2 regions of the Acidovorax sp. GW821-FHT09B03 genome follow, and region 2 is predicted to be linked to the other one. Evidence: riboswitches for the same ligand, from Rfam matches in the RefSeq annotation. Region 2 holds a riboswitch; the other holds the start of a gene.
What was found. A riboswitch is a leader RNA that binds a small molecule or an ion and turns the genes downstream of it on or off. The one in region 2 is predicted to bind cyclic di-GMP.
Positions count from the first base shown of each region.

Region 1: it holds a riboswitch for cyclic di-GMP, as region 2 does, so the genes downstream of both, AC07PA_RS02060 (hypothetical protein) here and AC07PA_RS04160 (methyl-accepting chemotaxis protein) in region 2, are expected to answer to the same signal.

Region 1 covers NZ_JBWKPP010000001.1:452,345-459,546, forward strand. Annotated here, with positions in the region: gene AC07PA_RS02040 (HAD family hydrolase) at 1-344, shown strand, start outside; gene AC07PA_RS02045 (hypothetical protein) at 351-713, opposite strand; gene AC07PA_RS02050 (roadblock/LC7 domain-containing protein) at 769-1,227, opposite strand; gene AC07PA_RS02055 (GTP-binding protein) at 1,220-1,807, opposite strand; gene AC07PA_RS02060 (hypothetical protein) at 1,801-2,763, opposite strand; cyclic di-GMP riboswitch class I at 2,953-3,053, opposite strand; gene AC07PA_RS02065 (hypothetical protein) at 3,187-3,459, opposite strand; gene dinG (ATP-dependent DNA helicase DinG) at 3,615-5,777, shown strand; gene AC07PA_RS02075 (pyridoxamine 5'-phosphate oxidase family protein) at 5,888-6,391, shown strand; gene AC07PA_RS02080 (hypothetical protein) at 6,457-6,690, shown strand; gene AC07PA_RS02085 (CopG family transcriptional regulator) at 6,823-7,202, shown strand, end outside.
Region 2 covers NZ_JBWKPP010000002.1:170,855-178,056, forward strand. Annotated here, with positions in the region: gene AC07PA_RS04150 (methyl-accepting chemotaxis protein) at 1-1,660, shown strand, start outside; gene AC07PA_RS04155 (tautomerase family protein) at 1,757-1,981, shown strand; cyclic di-GMP riboswitch class I at 2,054-2,147, shown strand; gene AC07PA_RS04160 (methyl-accepting chemotaxis protein) at 2,330-4,057, shown strand; gene AC07PA_RS04165 (chemotaxis protein CheW) at 4,057-4,557, shown strand; gene recJ (single-stranded-DNA-specific exonuclease RecJ) at 4,587-6,302, opposite strand; gene AC07PA_RS04175 (phosphoglycerate mutase) at 6,299-7,202, opposite strand, start outside.

The sequences.
Region 1 (7,202 bases), on a different contig from region 2:
CCTCGTCCTCGCGCACCGACGAGATCGCGCAGCGCCTGGCGCGCGTGGGCGTACTGCCGCACTTCAAGGCCGTGGCCGGGGGCAACGAGGTGCTGCGCGGCAAGCCCGACCCGGCGCTGTATGCGCTGGCGGCCGCACGCCTAGGCGTGGACCCGGCGCTGTGCCTGGCCTTCGAGGACAGCCACAACGGTGCCTGCGCGGCCCTGGCCGCTGGCATGGGCCTGGTGGTGGTGCCCGACCTGCTGCAGCCCGCATCCGAGGTGGCGCAGGCCTGCGTGGCGGTGCTCGGCTCGCTGCAAGAGGCCTTGCCCGAGCTGCCGCGCTGGTTCACGCGCGGCGCCTGACGGTACTCAGATGGCGGTCTGCGACTCGGCCTCGAGCACCTTGCGGCGTGCCATGGCCAGGTTGGCGCGGCTGCGGTCGAGCACGTAGTAGATGAACAGGCCGTCGTGCTTTTCCACCGGGCGGATGATGTGGTACTGGTGGGTCAGCGTGATCAGGATGTCCTCGATGCTCCCCTGCATGCCCAGCGACTTCATGGTCTTCATCTTGGCGCGCACGACCTCGGTGTTGCCCGCGGCAGCCAGCTCCAGGTCCATGCCGCTGCCCACGGATTCGAGCAACATGCCGCTGTTGTAGTCCACCAGCGCGGCGCACATCGCGCCCTCGGTCTGCATCAGCTGGTTCAGGAGTTCTTTGGGGGTCAATGCCATGGCGGGGTCTCCGGTGGTGGTGGAACAAGGGAACGGGAACGGCAATGGAAGGGGGTCAGCCCGGCTGCGGCACCGTGGCGCAGGCAGCAATCACCTGGTCGGCGGTGTTGCGGCAGCTCCAGAGCAGCTTTCCCAGCAGCGATGATTCGTTGGTGACCACGGTGAGCACCAGGTCGCCGGAAGGCACGGGCAGGTTCATCGAGACGATGTGGCCGCTGCCCGATTCGAGGATCAGCCGCTCGGGCGCGCTGTGGCCGGCCTCGCGCGTCATGGCGCCGGCCAGCGCGCTGAGCGAGCCGGACATGGCCGAGAGCTTGTCGGCGTCCTGGCTGTCCGAGAGCGTGGAGGCCACGGTGAAGCCGTCGGCACTGGCCAGCGTGGCGCTCAGGATGCCCGGGGTGCCGCGCTGCAGCTCACCGAGCAGCCCGGCCAGCTGCGCGATGGTGACCAGGCGCAGGGACGTGGCGACAGGCACCAGGCCAGAGGTGCCGCTGGGGTTGCTGCTGCTACTCATGTTCGATCTCCGCCATGCTCACCAGGACCGACAGCAGGAGGCGCACGTCGGCATCGCGCCGCACGTCCACCTCCAGCACCGGGGGGTTGTAACCCAGGGCACCCAGTTGCTCGCAGTAATCGGCAATGCCGGGCGAGGGGTGGGTGTCGAGACGGCCCACGCCGACCACCGTGCGCCGGGCCGGCACATGCGGCGCAAAGGCCTTGAGGTAGCGCGCCACCTCGCCCACGGGGTCGCGCTGGGAGTTGTCGGCCAGCACGATGAGGCCGAAGGCGCCCGCGCCCAGGATGTCCCACATGAAGCGAAAGCGCTCCTGGCCGGGCGTGCCGAAGAGCTTGAGCTTCCACTGGCCGCCATCCATCTGGCACTCGCCGTAGTCCAGGCCCACGGTGGTCATGGTCTTGCCGGGCATGGGCAGCTCGGCCCAGCCGGTGATGGGCACGTCCGTGGACAGGGCCTGGCCATCGCTGATGGCCTGGATCGCGGTGGTCTTGCCGGCGCCCATGGGGCCGGTGAAAACGATCTTGAGATCGCGGGAGCCGCCTGCAAACACCGCAGGCGCGGAGGAGGGCGTCACCATAGCTTGAGCCGTTCTCGAAGATTGCCGAGCCAGCCTGCGGGGGTGGCGGCAGGAACAGGGGTCTTGGCCGCCGGCGCAGGGGCCGCCACGGCGGTAGCGGCAGCCGCAGGCGCGGTCTCCTCCACCGCCAGGCCCAGGGCCAGGCTGGCTTCGAGGAACCAGCGCACCGTCGCTTCGGGCACGCCGCTCTTGGCGCACAGCTGCTCGTAGCTCAGGGCCCGGCTGGTGAGCAGCGCCGCCAGGCGCGGGTGGCCTGCAGACGACAGGCCGATGGCATCGGGCCAGCGCAGCAGCCGGTAGTGGCCCGTGCGCACCGGTGCGCTGGCACCCTTCTGCGCCAGTCGCATCGCCAGGCTCCACAGCAGCTGCCGCAGGCTGTGCGAGGGCACGGAGCGGATGAGCTCTTCCTCGACCGGGCTCACGCGATGCGGCTCGCCCAGTGTGTAGGCGCCCGAGAGCAGCACCTCCATGGGCATGGAGGTGTGCACCAATTGCTGCACGAAGTCGAACACGACCTGCTGGCCCGCGCTCATGGGCACCACGGCGCGGCGGCGCTCGGCCGTGCGGGTGTGCTCACCGAGCAGTTCGAACAGGGCGCGCTGGCCCTTGACCGGATCGAACTGCGACACGCCGTACACCCGCTGGGTGGCCGACTGCAGCACGGCGATGACGTTGCTCATGCGCAGCGGCGTGGCCACGGTGAGGTCAGCGGTCTGCTCCAGCGCCGCGCCGGTGTCGGCGGGGTCGAGCACGCGCACCGTGATGCAGGGCGCATGGAAACGGTAGGGCCAGTGGCCCGGAACGAAGACCACATTGCACTCGGCCAGCTGCTCGCTGAAGCGCGCGCGGATGTTCACGCCGCCGTCGAGCAGGCGCACCAGGGCGCGCAGCACCAGTTGGTCCTTCTGCGCAATGTCCTGGGTACCGATGACCAGCCCGTCGCCCATATCCGTCAAGCCCCCTGTGCAGCAGGATGGCGCCCGTGAAGGCGGCCATGGATGGCCCGGCCCGCGCTCGAAGCAGGAAGATCAGGAGCAGAAACGGCGAGTGCGGGACCTGGGCGGTGTTGCATCGCTGGGGCGGCCTCTCGGTTGGGTGTGGTGACCACTGAGACGGCGGCTTCCCTGAGCAACCCTGGATAACAACGTGGCAGTCCCGCTGTCGTGGGCACCGAGACAGGCTCTCGGTACCGGTAGACCGGTGACTTTGCGGGCCCGGCTTTCGCACGGGGGTGCCGTTTCAGTGCTTTTCAGTATAGGGGAATGGGTTGCGCTGGCAACCATTGATTGGCGCGCAGCAACGCCCGCACCCGGCGGGCGTTTTTAGGGTGTTGTTCTGGCGCATACACCGGCAGGGCGGCCTGCGCGGCGTGGGCCAGGCTACTTCTGCTTCTGGTAGGCCTTGTCGGCCGGGGGACCGCGGTCCGTGTCCTGCAGGCCGCGCTGCACGTCGCGGTAGGCCTGCTGTACCTGTGCGTCGGGCTTGCCATGGGTCATGTCGACCGACTGGTCGCGCTCGTGCGGCAGCTTGGGGTTTTCTTCCTGCGCGGCGTTGGCGGCATCGGCGTCACCGCGGGTGGGGGTGGCGGCGGTCTGGCGCCTGGTGGTGTCCACCGAGGCTTCGGTCGTGCGGGGATCGGCGGTCGTGGGCATGGGGTGTTCCTTGGCGTCACAGGGGCGCAGGTGGGTTGTTGACCATCGTAGGAGCACCGGGCGCGGGGCGGTGTAGGCCCATTCCCCATCTGCACGACAGGATGCCGAGGCTGCAAAACACTGTATGCCCAACCATATGCCACACTCTCGTCCTTATGTCTTCAACAGAGTGGGCCCAGGCGGCCCTGCAGTCGTTCGATGCGGTGGTGCAGGCCACGCCGGGGTTTCGCAGCCGCGGCGGGCAGCGGCGCATGGCCGAGCAGGTGGCGCAGACCTTCAGCCATGCCACGCTGGGCAAGGTGGACGAAGAGGCGGGCGAGGCCGCGCCCACCCGCTCGATTGCCGTGATCCAGGCCGGCACGGGCGTGGGCAAGTCGCTGGCCTACTGCGCACCCGCGATCGCCATGGCGCTGTCGCGCGGCACGCGGGTGCTCATATCCACCGCCACGGTGGCGCTGCAGGAGCAGCTGGTGAACAAGGACCTTCCGGCCCTGGCCAAGCTGTTGCCCCAGCCCTTCAAGTTCGCGCTGGCCAAGGGGCGCGGGCGCTATGTGTGCAAGCTCAAGCTCGACCGTCTGGCCGGCACCGGCGAGGCCGAGGACGAGCCCGAAGACGACCTGTTTGCCGAGGAAGAGGCCGCCGCACGCGCCAAGCGCCCGCGCCAGGAGACCGAGGCGCGCATCCAGTTCTACTCGGCCATGTCGCAGACCCTGGCCAAGGGCGCCTGGGACGGTGACCGTGACAGCCTGGACACGCCGCCCGAGCCCGAGGTCTGGAGCGCCGTGGCGGCCGAGGGCGCCTCCTGCACCGGCAAGCACTGCCCGGCCTTCAGCCAGTGCACCTACTACGACAAGCGCAAGGAGCTGGTCGGTGCCCAGGTGATCGTCGCCAACCACGACTTGCTGCTGTCGTCCCTGGGCGCGCGCGTGCTGCCCGAGCTGGACAATTGCCTGCTGGTGCTCGACGAGGCGCACCACCTGCCCGCGACCGCGCTGGACCAGTTCGCCTGCAGCATGGACCTGAGCCGCGTGACCTGGATCGAGCGCCTGGCCAGCCGCGGCCTGCGCATCGGCGCGCTGCTGGAGGTCGAAGAAATCGCCGACATCCCCAAGCACTCGGGCCAGCTGCGCCAGACGCTGCAGGACCTGGCGCGCATCGTGATGGACGTCTACGGCCCGGCCCTCAAGAGCCAGAAGGATGCCTGGGGCCCGGCGCGCGTGCGCGTGCCGCGCGGCGTGCTGCCCGAGCCCCTGATCGCCCCGCTCGGGCTGCTGGCCGCGAGCGCCGACGGTTTTCTCGAAGCGCTGCGCGCCATCTCCAAGGCCCTGCGCGCCGAGATGCGCGACAAGCCCGACGAGGCGCGCCGCCTGTCCACCCTGTACGCGCAGATCGGCATGCTGGCGCCCCGGCTGGAAGAGCTGCACGCCACGGCCCAGCTGCTGCTGCAGGACGCGCCCGAAGGCGCGGTGCCGGCCGCCAAGTGGTTCACGCTGGAGGTGGAGGGCGACTTCATCGTCGTCAAGGCGCATGCCAGCCCGATATTGCCCGGCACCACGCTGCGCAACCACCTGTGGAGCGCGGTGCGCGGCGCGGTGCTGACCTCGGCCACCCTTACCAGCTGCGGGCACTTCGAATTCTTCATGCGCGAGTCGGGCCTGCACGGCGACGCGGCCGCCACCACGCTGGAGGTGCCGAGCCCCTTCGACTACGCCGCCCAGGGCACACTGATCGCGGCCGAGACCCACGCCGACCCGAAGAACGCGGCCCAGTTCACGGCCGAGATGGTGGAGGCGCTGCTCTACGACATCGCCAACGTGGAGTACGGCGCGCTGGTGCTGTTCACCTCGCGCGAACAGATGCGCCAGGCGGTCGATGCCCTGCCCACAGCCATGCGCAGTGTGGTGCTGGTGCAAAACGCGCTACCGCGCACGCAGCTGCTCAAGCGCCACCGCGAGCGCGTGGCCGACGGGCAGCCCTCGGTGATCTTCGGCATGCAGTCCTTCGGCGAGGGGCTGGACCTGCCGGGGCGGCTGTGCGAGTCGGTGTTCATCACCAAGCTGCCCTTCGCCCCGCCCGACGATCCGGTGGGCGAAGCCCGTGCCGAATGGCTGCGCGCCGTGGGGCGCGACCCCTTCAGCGAGCTGGTGGTGCCGGCCACCGCGATCCGCCTGGCCCAATGGGTGGGCCGCGCCATCCGCACCGAGGAAGACCAGGCCCATGTGTACTGCTACGACAAGCGGCTCATGAACACCTCGTACGGGCAGCGTCTGCTCAAGGGCCTGCCCCCGTTTGCGCTGGAGCAGCGCAAACCGCGCTGAGCGCTGTCGGACAAACGCCCTACGCAAGCCGGGCCCGAGACCGACGCGTGCACACCTCCTGGCGGCCTAAAGTGAATTTTTACCCATTCACCATCTGCCGGAGGCACCCCATGCAACACGAAACCCCCGCCCGCGAGACGCTGTGGAAGCTGATCAAGGACATCAAATTCGGCATGCTCACCCACCGCCATGCCAATGGCATGCTGCACGCGCACCCGCTGACCACGCAGAACCGCAGCATCGACGAGCAGTCGCTGCTGTACTTCTTCATCCCGCGCAACGGCGAGCTCTACGGCCGCCTGCTGACCGATGGCCAGGTCAACGTGTCGTATGCCGACCCGGGCGATGACAGCTACGTGTCCCTGTCGGGCCAGGCCAGCTTTGTCGAGGACCTGGCGCAAAAGGAAGCCCTGTGGTCACCCATGGCCAAGGCCTGGTTCCCCGGGGGCCATGCCGACCCCAACCTGGCGCTGCTGGCCGTGCGCATTGGCCACGCTGAGTTCTGGGACGTCAAGGAAAGCAAGATGGTGCAGCTGTTCAAGATGGCCAAGGCGGCCATCACCGGCGAGCAGCCGCGCGACCTGGGCGAGCACCAGGAGCTGACGCTGTCCTGAGGCAGCACCGCGGTGCGCCCCGCCCCGCCGGCGCACCATCCATGACCGGACCTGAGGAGATTGCCATGAGCAGCAAGGAAAACCAGCCAGACGACGTGATTGCCAGTAGCGACGGCAGCGGCAAGGTGGCCAACGCCCACAACAGCGCAGGCGACAAGGCCACACAAATCAACCAGGGCCGCCGCACGCCCGAGAGCCGTGGCGACCGCGACACCCACCTGGGCAGCGGCAACCAGGGCCAGTCCCGCCAGGGCGGTGCTGGCAGCAGCAGCGGTGGTGGGAGCCGCGGCGCGGGTTAAGCCCGCGCACGGCCGCCACGCACCAGAAAGAGCCCTCGGGCTCTTTCTTTTTGATCGCCTGCCCTTGAAAACGCCGATACACCATCCAATTACCATCCATATGGATGGCACAAGACGGCCAGAAGGCAATTTATGACCCCCACTTCCACCACCTCCCTGGCCCTGCGCAGCAAGGTCCCCGATTCGGAAAAGATCACCATCAACCTCGGCTATGTGGACCTGGGACACATCGATCTGCTGGTATCGGAGGGCTTCTACGCCAACCGCACGGATTTCATCCGCACCGCGATCCGCAACCAGCTGAGCACCCAGAACGAGGCGGTGCGCCAGGTGGTGGCACGCAAGATGCTCGTGCTGGGACTGCAGCGCTTTGGCCGCACCGACCTGGAGACCGTGCAGGCCGCCGGCCAGACGCTGGAGATCCGCGTGCTGGGCCTTGCCAGCATCGAGGACGACGTACCGCCCGAGCTGGCAAAGGCGACCATCGCCTCGGTCACCGTGCTCGGGGCGTT
Region 2 (7,202 bases):
CATGTCGTCGGCGATGGACGACATCATCGAGATCGAGGGGCGCATCTCCTCCGCCGTGCGCTGGCGCGGCGCCACCGAGACGGCCGTCAACATGGTGATGGGCGGCGCCGTGACCACCGATGCCGTGCTGGCCGAGCAGTACGGCGCCAAGGTCAAGGAGATCATCGGCGCCATCAACAAGGTGCAGGAGAAGATCGTCGCCTCGGCCACCGCGCCCGAGGAAAAGGCGGCGCTCGACAAGGTGCTCGATGCGCGCAAGGCCGTGCTGGCCGCCACCGCCAAGACCTGGGAGCTCAAGGGCGCGGGCGACGCCGTGGCCACGCAGCAGTTTGCGGACAGGGAGTTCGCACCCCTGGTCACGGTCTACCTCAAGGCCCAGGACGATTTTGTGGCGGTACTGGAAAAGCGCCGCGATGCGATCCGCGCCGACGCCACGGGCCGCCGCATCCAGAACGCCATTTCGGGGATCATCCTGTCCATGGTGCTGCTGGGGGTGGGCATCTTCCTGGCCTGGCGCCTGGTGCATTCCATCAGCGACCCGCTCGACCAGGCGGTCAAGACCATCGACGCCATCGCCGCGGGCGACCTCACGCGCGAGCTGCACGCCACGCGCAAGGACGAGTTCGGCCACATGCTGCGCTCGCTCTCGGCCATGTCGGCGCGCCTGCGCGGCGTGGTGACCGAAGTGCGCCACGGCGTGGACTCGGTGTCCTCGGCCTCGGTGGAGATCGCCAACGGCAACCACGACCTGTCGGCACGCACCGAGCAGACGGCCTCCAACCTCGAAGAGACGGCGGCCAGCATGGAGCAGCTCACGGCCACGGTGTCGCAATCGGCCGACACGGCGCGCCAGGCGAATCAACTGGCCGGTACCGCCGCCCAGGCGGCAGCACGCGGCGGCGAAGTCGTGGGCCAGGTGGTCAGCAGCATGCAGCAGATCACCGACAGCTCGCGCAAGATCGCCGACATCATCGGCACCATCGACGGCATCGCCTTCCAGACCAACATCCTGGCACTGAACGCCGCGGTGGAAGCAGCCCGTGCCGGCGAACAGGGCCGGGGCTTCGCCGTGGTGGCCAGCGAAGTGCGCAGCCTGGCGCAGCGCAGTGCCGAGGCGGCCAAGGAGATCAAGACCCTGATCGGTGCCAGCGTGGAGAACGTGGAATCGGGCTCGGCCCAGGTGGCGCAGGCCGGCCAGAGCATGGAAGAGATCGTCTCCAGCGTGCGCCGGGTGAGCGACCTGATCGGGGAGATCACGGCCTCATCAACCGAGCAGCGCGACGGCATTGCCCAGGTCAACCAGGCGGTGACGCACCTCGATCAGATGACGCAGCAGAACGCGGCGCTGGTGGAAGAGTCCACGGCGGCAGCCGCATCCATGCGCGACCAGGCACAGAAGCTGGCCGAGGTGGTGTCGATGTTCAACGTGGGAGCCATGCCGGCACGGGCGCCAGTGGCAGCACCGCCACGGCCTGCACCGGCTGCCAGCCGGCCGGTGGCCGCGCCAGTCCGCAAGGGCGTTGCCGGCAAAGCGCCCGCACCTGCCACCGCACGGCTCACTGCGTCCAAGCCGGCAGCCGCGGCCCACAAGCCCGCCCCCGCCGCAGCGGCCCCGCGTGCAACCGCCAAGGGTGGGGACGACGACTGGGAGAGCTTCTGACCCTGCGCCCGGAGCGCCAATACCCATGAAAGGGCAGCCCAGGCTGCCCTTTCTTCATGCAAGATCGGCCCCATCGCCATCGAAGAAAGGTCTGCCATGCCCCTGGTCAACATCCGCCTTGCCAACCGCGACATCCCCACCACCTCGGCCCAGAAGGCCGCGCTGATCGCCGGCGTCACCCGGCTCATGGTGGAGGTGCTCGACAAGAAGCCCGAGACCGTGACCGTCATCATCGACGAGGTCGATCCCGACAACTGGGGCGTGGGCGGCGAGCAGGTGACCGTGGTGCGCCAGCGCAGCAAGGGCCCGACCCAGGCCTGAGGAGGAGGGGGCACAGCCCCCCTCGCCTATACCCGACCAACTTCCTGACATATTTACTTACAGGTAGGATCGGCCGCACAAAGGCACACCCGTACGAAAGTCGGGGTCGCAAAGCTTCCGGTCTGAGACCTCGTGCGCGAGGGGGTATGGCAGCGGGGCCGCTGATTTCCGGATGACTTGCGTCCTCGGGTGACTTGCCGCCAGGCAGGGCGCCCCTTCAGGGCGCGCCACTGATCGCGTGCCCGCTTCTGCTCCCCGTGTGTCGACTGCCTTTGTGGCGCCCCTCCCGGGATGGACGGGGCTGGGCGCCCCTGTTCCAGTCCACACGATGAATCTCGGGGAAAAGCAATGAAGTTGAACGATATCCGGGTGGCCACCAAGATGTGGGGCACGATCCTGGGCCTGTTGGTGCTGATGCTGGGGGTGTTTGTCTTCACCCAGTACCGCTCCAGCCTGGCCATGGAAGCGGCGCTGGCCGACGTGCAGCGCTACGAATCCAACATCACCGCGGCGGTGCGCTGGCAGGGCCTGACCGAGACCAACACCGAGCGTTCGCTGGCCAGCATGGCGAGCTCCGACGAGGTGATCGAGAAATTCTTCGCCAGCCGCCAGGATGCGGGCTCGGCCCTCATCAGCGAGGTCCAGACGGGCGTGCGTGCCACGGCGGTGTCGGAGTCCGACAAGGCCGCGCTGGCCAAGGTGGGCGAAGCCCGCGGCACCCTGCTCGACACCCTCAAGAAGCTCCCCGCCGTCAAGGCATCGGCCGAGCCCGGCGCACGCAAGGAGTTTGCGCTCAAGGAATTCCTGCCGACCTCGGTGGCCTACGTCGATGCGCTCAAGGGCTTCGTCAAGGTGCAGGAGGCACAGCGCGACGCGGCCAAGATCGAGGCCCGGCATGCGCAGCGCAACGCCACGCTGCTCGGCCTGTCCAGCGCCGCCGTGGTGTTCGTGATCGGCATCGTGCTGGCCTCCCTGCTGGTGCGCTCGATCACGCGCCCGCTGGACCGCGCCGTGACCGTGGCCGGCGCGATTGCGGGCGGGGACCTGACCCAGCAGGTCCACTCCACGCGCAAGGACGAGTTCGGCCAGTTGCTGCAGGCCCTGTCGCTGATGGTGGGCAAGCTGCATGGCGTGGTGACGGAGGTGCGCCGCGGCGTGGATTCGGTGTCCACCGCCTCCAGCGAGATCGCCAACGGCAACCACGACCTGAGCAGCCGCACCGAGCAGACGGCCAGCAACCTGGAGGAGACGGCCGCCAGCATGGAACAGCTGACCGCCACGGTGTCCCAGTCCTCGGAAACGGCGCAGCAGGCCAACCAGCTGGCCGTGGGTGCGGCCCAGGCGGCCACCCATGGCGGCGAGGTGGTGGCCCAGGTGGTGGTCAGCATGCAGCAGATCAGCGATTCGTCCAGGAGGATCGCGGACATCATCGGCGTGATCGACGGCATCGCCTTCCAGACCAACATTTTGGCGTTGAACGCGGCGGTCGAGGCGGCCCGGGCGGGTGAGCAGGGCCGTGGCTTTGCGGTGGTGGCCGGCGAGGTGCGCAACCTCGCCCAGCGCAGCGCCCAGGCGGCCAAGGAGATCAAGACCCTGATCGGCGCCTCGGTGGAAACCGTGGAAAAGGGCTCGGCCCAGGTGAGCCAGGCGGGTCAGGCCATGGGCGAGATCGTGGGCGGCGTGCGCCGCATGACCGATTTGATCGCGGAGATCGCCGCGTCGGCGAGCGAGCAGCGCGATGGCATCGGGCAGGTGAACCAGGCGGTGACCAACCTGGACCAGATGACGCAGCAGAACGCCGCGCTGGTGGAGGAATCGGCCGCGGCAGCGGCGGCGCTGCGCGACCAGGCCCAGCACCTGGCCGAAGTGGTGTCGGTGTTCAACGTTGGCGCGGCGGCCGTGGGCTACGCCAGCACGCCTGCCGCAGCCCCGGTGCGCAAGTCCCCCGCAACTGCGCCGCAGCCCCCGAAGGCGGCGCCGGCCAAGGCGGCACTGCCGACCCGAAAGGGCGTTGCGCCGCGGCTCGCGGAAAAGGCCGCCAGCACCCAGGACGATGACCAGTGGGCGAGCTTCTGATGAACGCATTGAACCCGACCGCCGGCGTGCCGCTGGCCGCTGCAGGCCAGTACCTGAGCTTTCGCCTCGGCGAAGAAAACTACGGCATCGACATCATGAAGGTGCAGGAGATCCGCTCCTACGAGCAGCCAACGCGCATGCCCAGCGCCGCAGGCTTCCTGCTGGGCGTGGTGAACCTGCGCGGCGTGGTGGTTCCCATCCTCGATCTGCGCGTGCGCCTGCACTGCGCGGACAGCGCGTTCACGCCCTCCACCGTGGTGATCGTGATCGACCTGGGAACCCGCGTCGTGGGCGTGGTGGTGGATGCCGTGAGCGACGTGGTGACGCTGGAGCCCGGCATGGTGCACGCGGCCCCGGGGCTGTCGGGCGCGCCGGATGCGGGCTGCATCAATGGCCTGGCACAGGTCGGCGAGCGCATGCTGATCCTGCTCGACATTGATGCCCTGCTCGGCGATACGCCGCCGGTGCAGGCCGGCGAAGGGCTGGTACCCGCTGCCTGAGCGCTGCGCCGCTGGCGGGCGCGGGGCCGTCAGAGCTCGGCGCCCTCCACCAGGAACTGCACCTTGCGCTCGCCGCGCCACTCGTTGACATCGAGGCGAAAGGCCAGCAGCACGCGGGCCGGCAGCTGCTCGGTGTGGCCGAACCAGATCGCGTCGACCGGGTTGCCCTGGTGCATGAGCTTGATGGACAGGTGGTTCTTGGCCTCGCCCACCAGCCGCTGGCTCACCACCTGCACCTCTTCGCTGAAGGTTGGCGGCGCAAAGCCCTGGCCCCAGACCTCCTGGTGCAGCGTGTCCACGACGTCGGCGCGGCAGTACTCGGGGGCCAGCGGGCCATCGGTCTCGATGCGGCGCGTGAGCGTCGAGGCGTCGAGCCATTCCTGCGCCACCTGGGCCAGGGCCTGTTCGAAGGTATCGAAAGCCTCCTCGGCCACGGTACAGCCGGCCGCCATGGCATGGCCACCGAACTTGAGCAGCACGCCCGGGTGGCGCTTGGCCACCAGGTCGAGCGCGTCGCGCAGATGGAAACCGGGGATGGAGCGGCCCGATCCCTTGAGTTCATGCTCCTTGCCCGGCGCGCTGCTGGCAGCGAAGACGAAGGTCGGGCGGTGCAGCTTGTCCTTGATGCGCGAGGCGACGATGCCCACCACGCCTTCGTGGAAGTCGGGGTCGAAGACGCTGATCGCGGGCGGCGGGTCTTCGCTCTCGTCGAACAGGTTCTCGGCCATCAGCATGGCCTGCTCGCGCATGCCGCCTTCGATCTCGCGGCGTTCGCGGTTGATGGTGTCCAGTTGGCCGGCCAGGTGGTTCGCGCGGCCCGCGTCGTCGGTGAGCAGGCATTCGATGCCCAGCGTCATGTCGGCCAGGCGGCCGGCGGCGTTGATGCGCGGGCCCAGCGCAAAGCCGAAGTCGAAGGTGGTGGCCACGGGCGCCTTGCGGCCGGCCGCCGTGAACAGCGCCGCCACGCCCGCCGGCATGGCCCCCGCGCGGATGCGTCGCAGGCCCTGGGCCACCAGGCGGCGGTTGTTGGCGTCCAGGCGCACCACGTCGGCCACGGTACCCAGCGCGACGAGGGTGAGCAGCGGGTCCAGCTTGGGCTGGTTGGCGGTGTCGAACACGCCCCGCTTGCGCAGCTCCGAGCGCAGCTCCATGAGCACGTAGAACATCACGCCCACGCCGGCCAGGGACTTGCTCTCGAAGCTGCAGCCAGGCTGGTTGGGGTTGACCATGGCGTCGGCCGCGGGCAGCTCGGGTCCGGGCAGGTGGTGGTCGGTGACCAGCACCAGGAGGCCCAGGGCCTTGGCCTCGGCCACACCCTCGACGCTGGCGATGCCGTTGTCCACAGTGATCAGCACGTCGGCGCCGCGCTCCTTCACGCGGCGCGCAATCGGTGGCGTCAGGCCGTAGCCGTCGGTCACGCGGTCGGGCACCAGGTAGTCCACATGCTTTGCGCCCAGCAGGCGCAGGCCGCGCACGGCCACGGCGCAGGCGGTGGCACCATCGCAGTCGTAGTCGGCCACCACGCACAGGCGCAGGTCCCGGGCCATGGCATCGGCCAGCAGGCGGGCGGCGTCCCCGATGCCCTTGAGCCCGGCGGGCGGCAGCAGGCGGGCCAGCCCGTCGTCGAGTTCGTCCTTGTCGCGCACGCCGCGCGCGGCGTACAGGCGCGCGAGCAGTGGGTGCACGCCTGCCTGCTCCAGCGCCCAGGCGGCACGTGGGGGAATGTCTCTGGCCGTGATTTTCATAATTGGGATGCCACCTGGGCAAAGCGGGTGGGCTGGAAGTAGGCCTTCATGCGCTGCACCAGGCCGCGTGGGGCGCTGTGGAAGGCCAGGGCGGCACGCTCGCCGCACAGGGTGAGGCGCACGGCGCCGCCCTGCTCGGCCTGGCGCAGCAATGCGGCCACAGGGCCTGCGTCCAGCGCCGTCCAGGCAGCCGCCCAGGCGCGCCAGTCCTCGCGCAGCGCCGCGTCGCGCAAGGCCAGCGGCATCGAGGGCGCCGGCCCGGTGGCCGTGGCGGGCAGGGCGCCTGCGCCATGCACCCAGAAGGAGTTGACCGGGGGCAGGCCGCGCTCGGCCCGCGCGTCGTTGAAGGCATGGGTATAGAGCAGCATCTGCATCTCGCTGTGCAGGCGGTGCAGGGTGCGGGCCCGGGCGGCATCGGGCATCCAGGCACGCACGTCGCGCAGCAGCACGCGGTCGAGCGACGCCGTGGCCAGGTCGGCGAACAAGGGGCCTTGGGCGAGCCAGCGCGTGGGCTGGTCGTAGTGCAGGTGGATGCCGTCCTCGGCGAACCAGGGCGAGACGATGGCCAGCAGGGCGCGCGAGGACGCTTCATCGAGGCCCAGGGCCTCGGGGTCGCGCAGGGTCACGTGGTCGGTGGTCACCTGCCACTGGCAGGGGGCCACGAAGGCCCAGGCCTGGCCGTCCGCGGGCTGGCCCTGCTGCTGGCGGTACCAGGCGGCCCAGGGCGTGCGCCCGTCGTCCGGGGGCAGGCCCAGGGCCTGGGCCAGGGCGCGCTCATGGGGTGCAGAGAAGCTGGTTTCCTCGGCGCTGCTGGAGCCAGCGGGATCGGCTGCGAGCCGCGCCAGCAGGCGATCGAGGTGCGGCAAAGGCAGGCTGGCCAGCGTTTGCCGGCACCCCTCG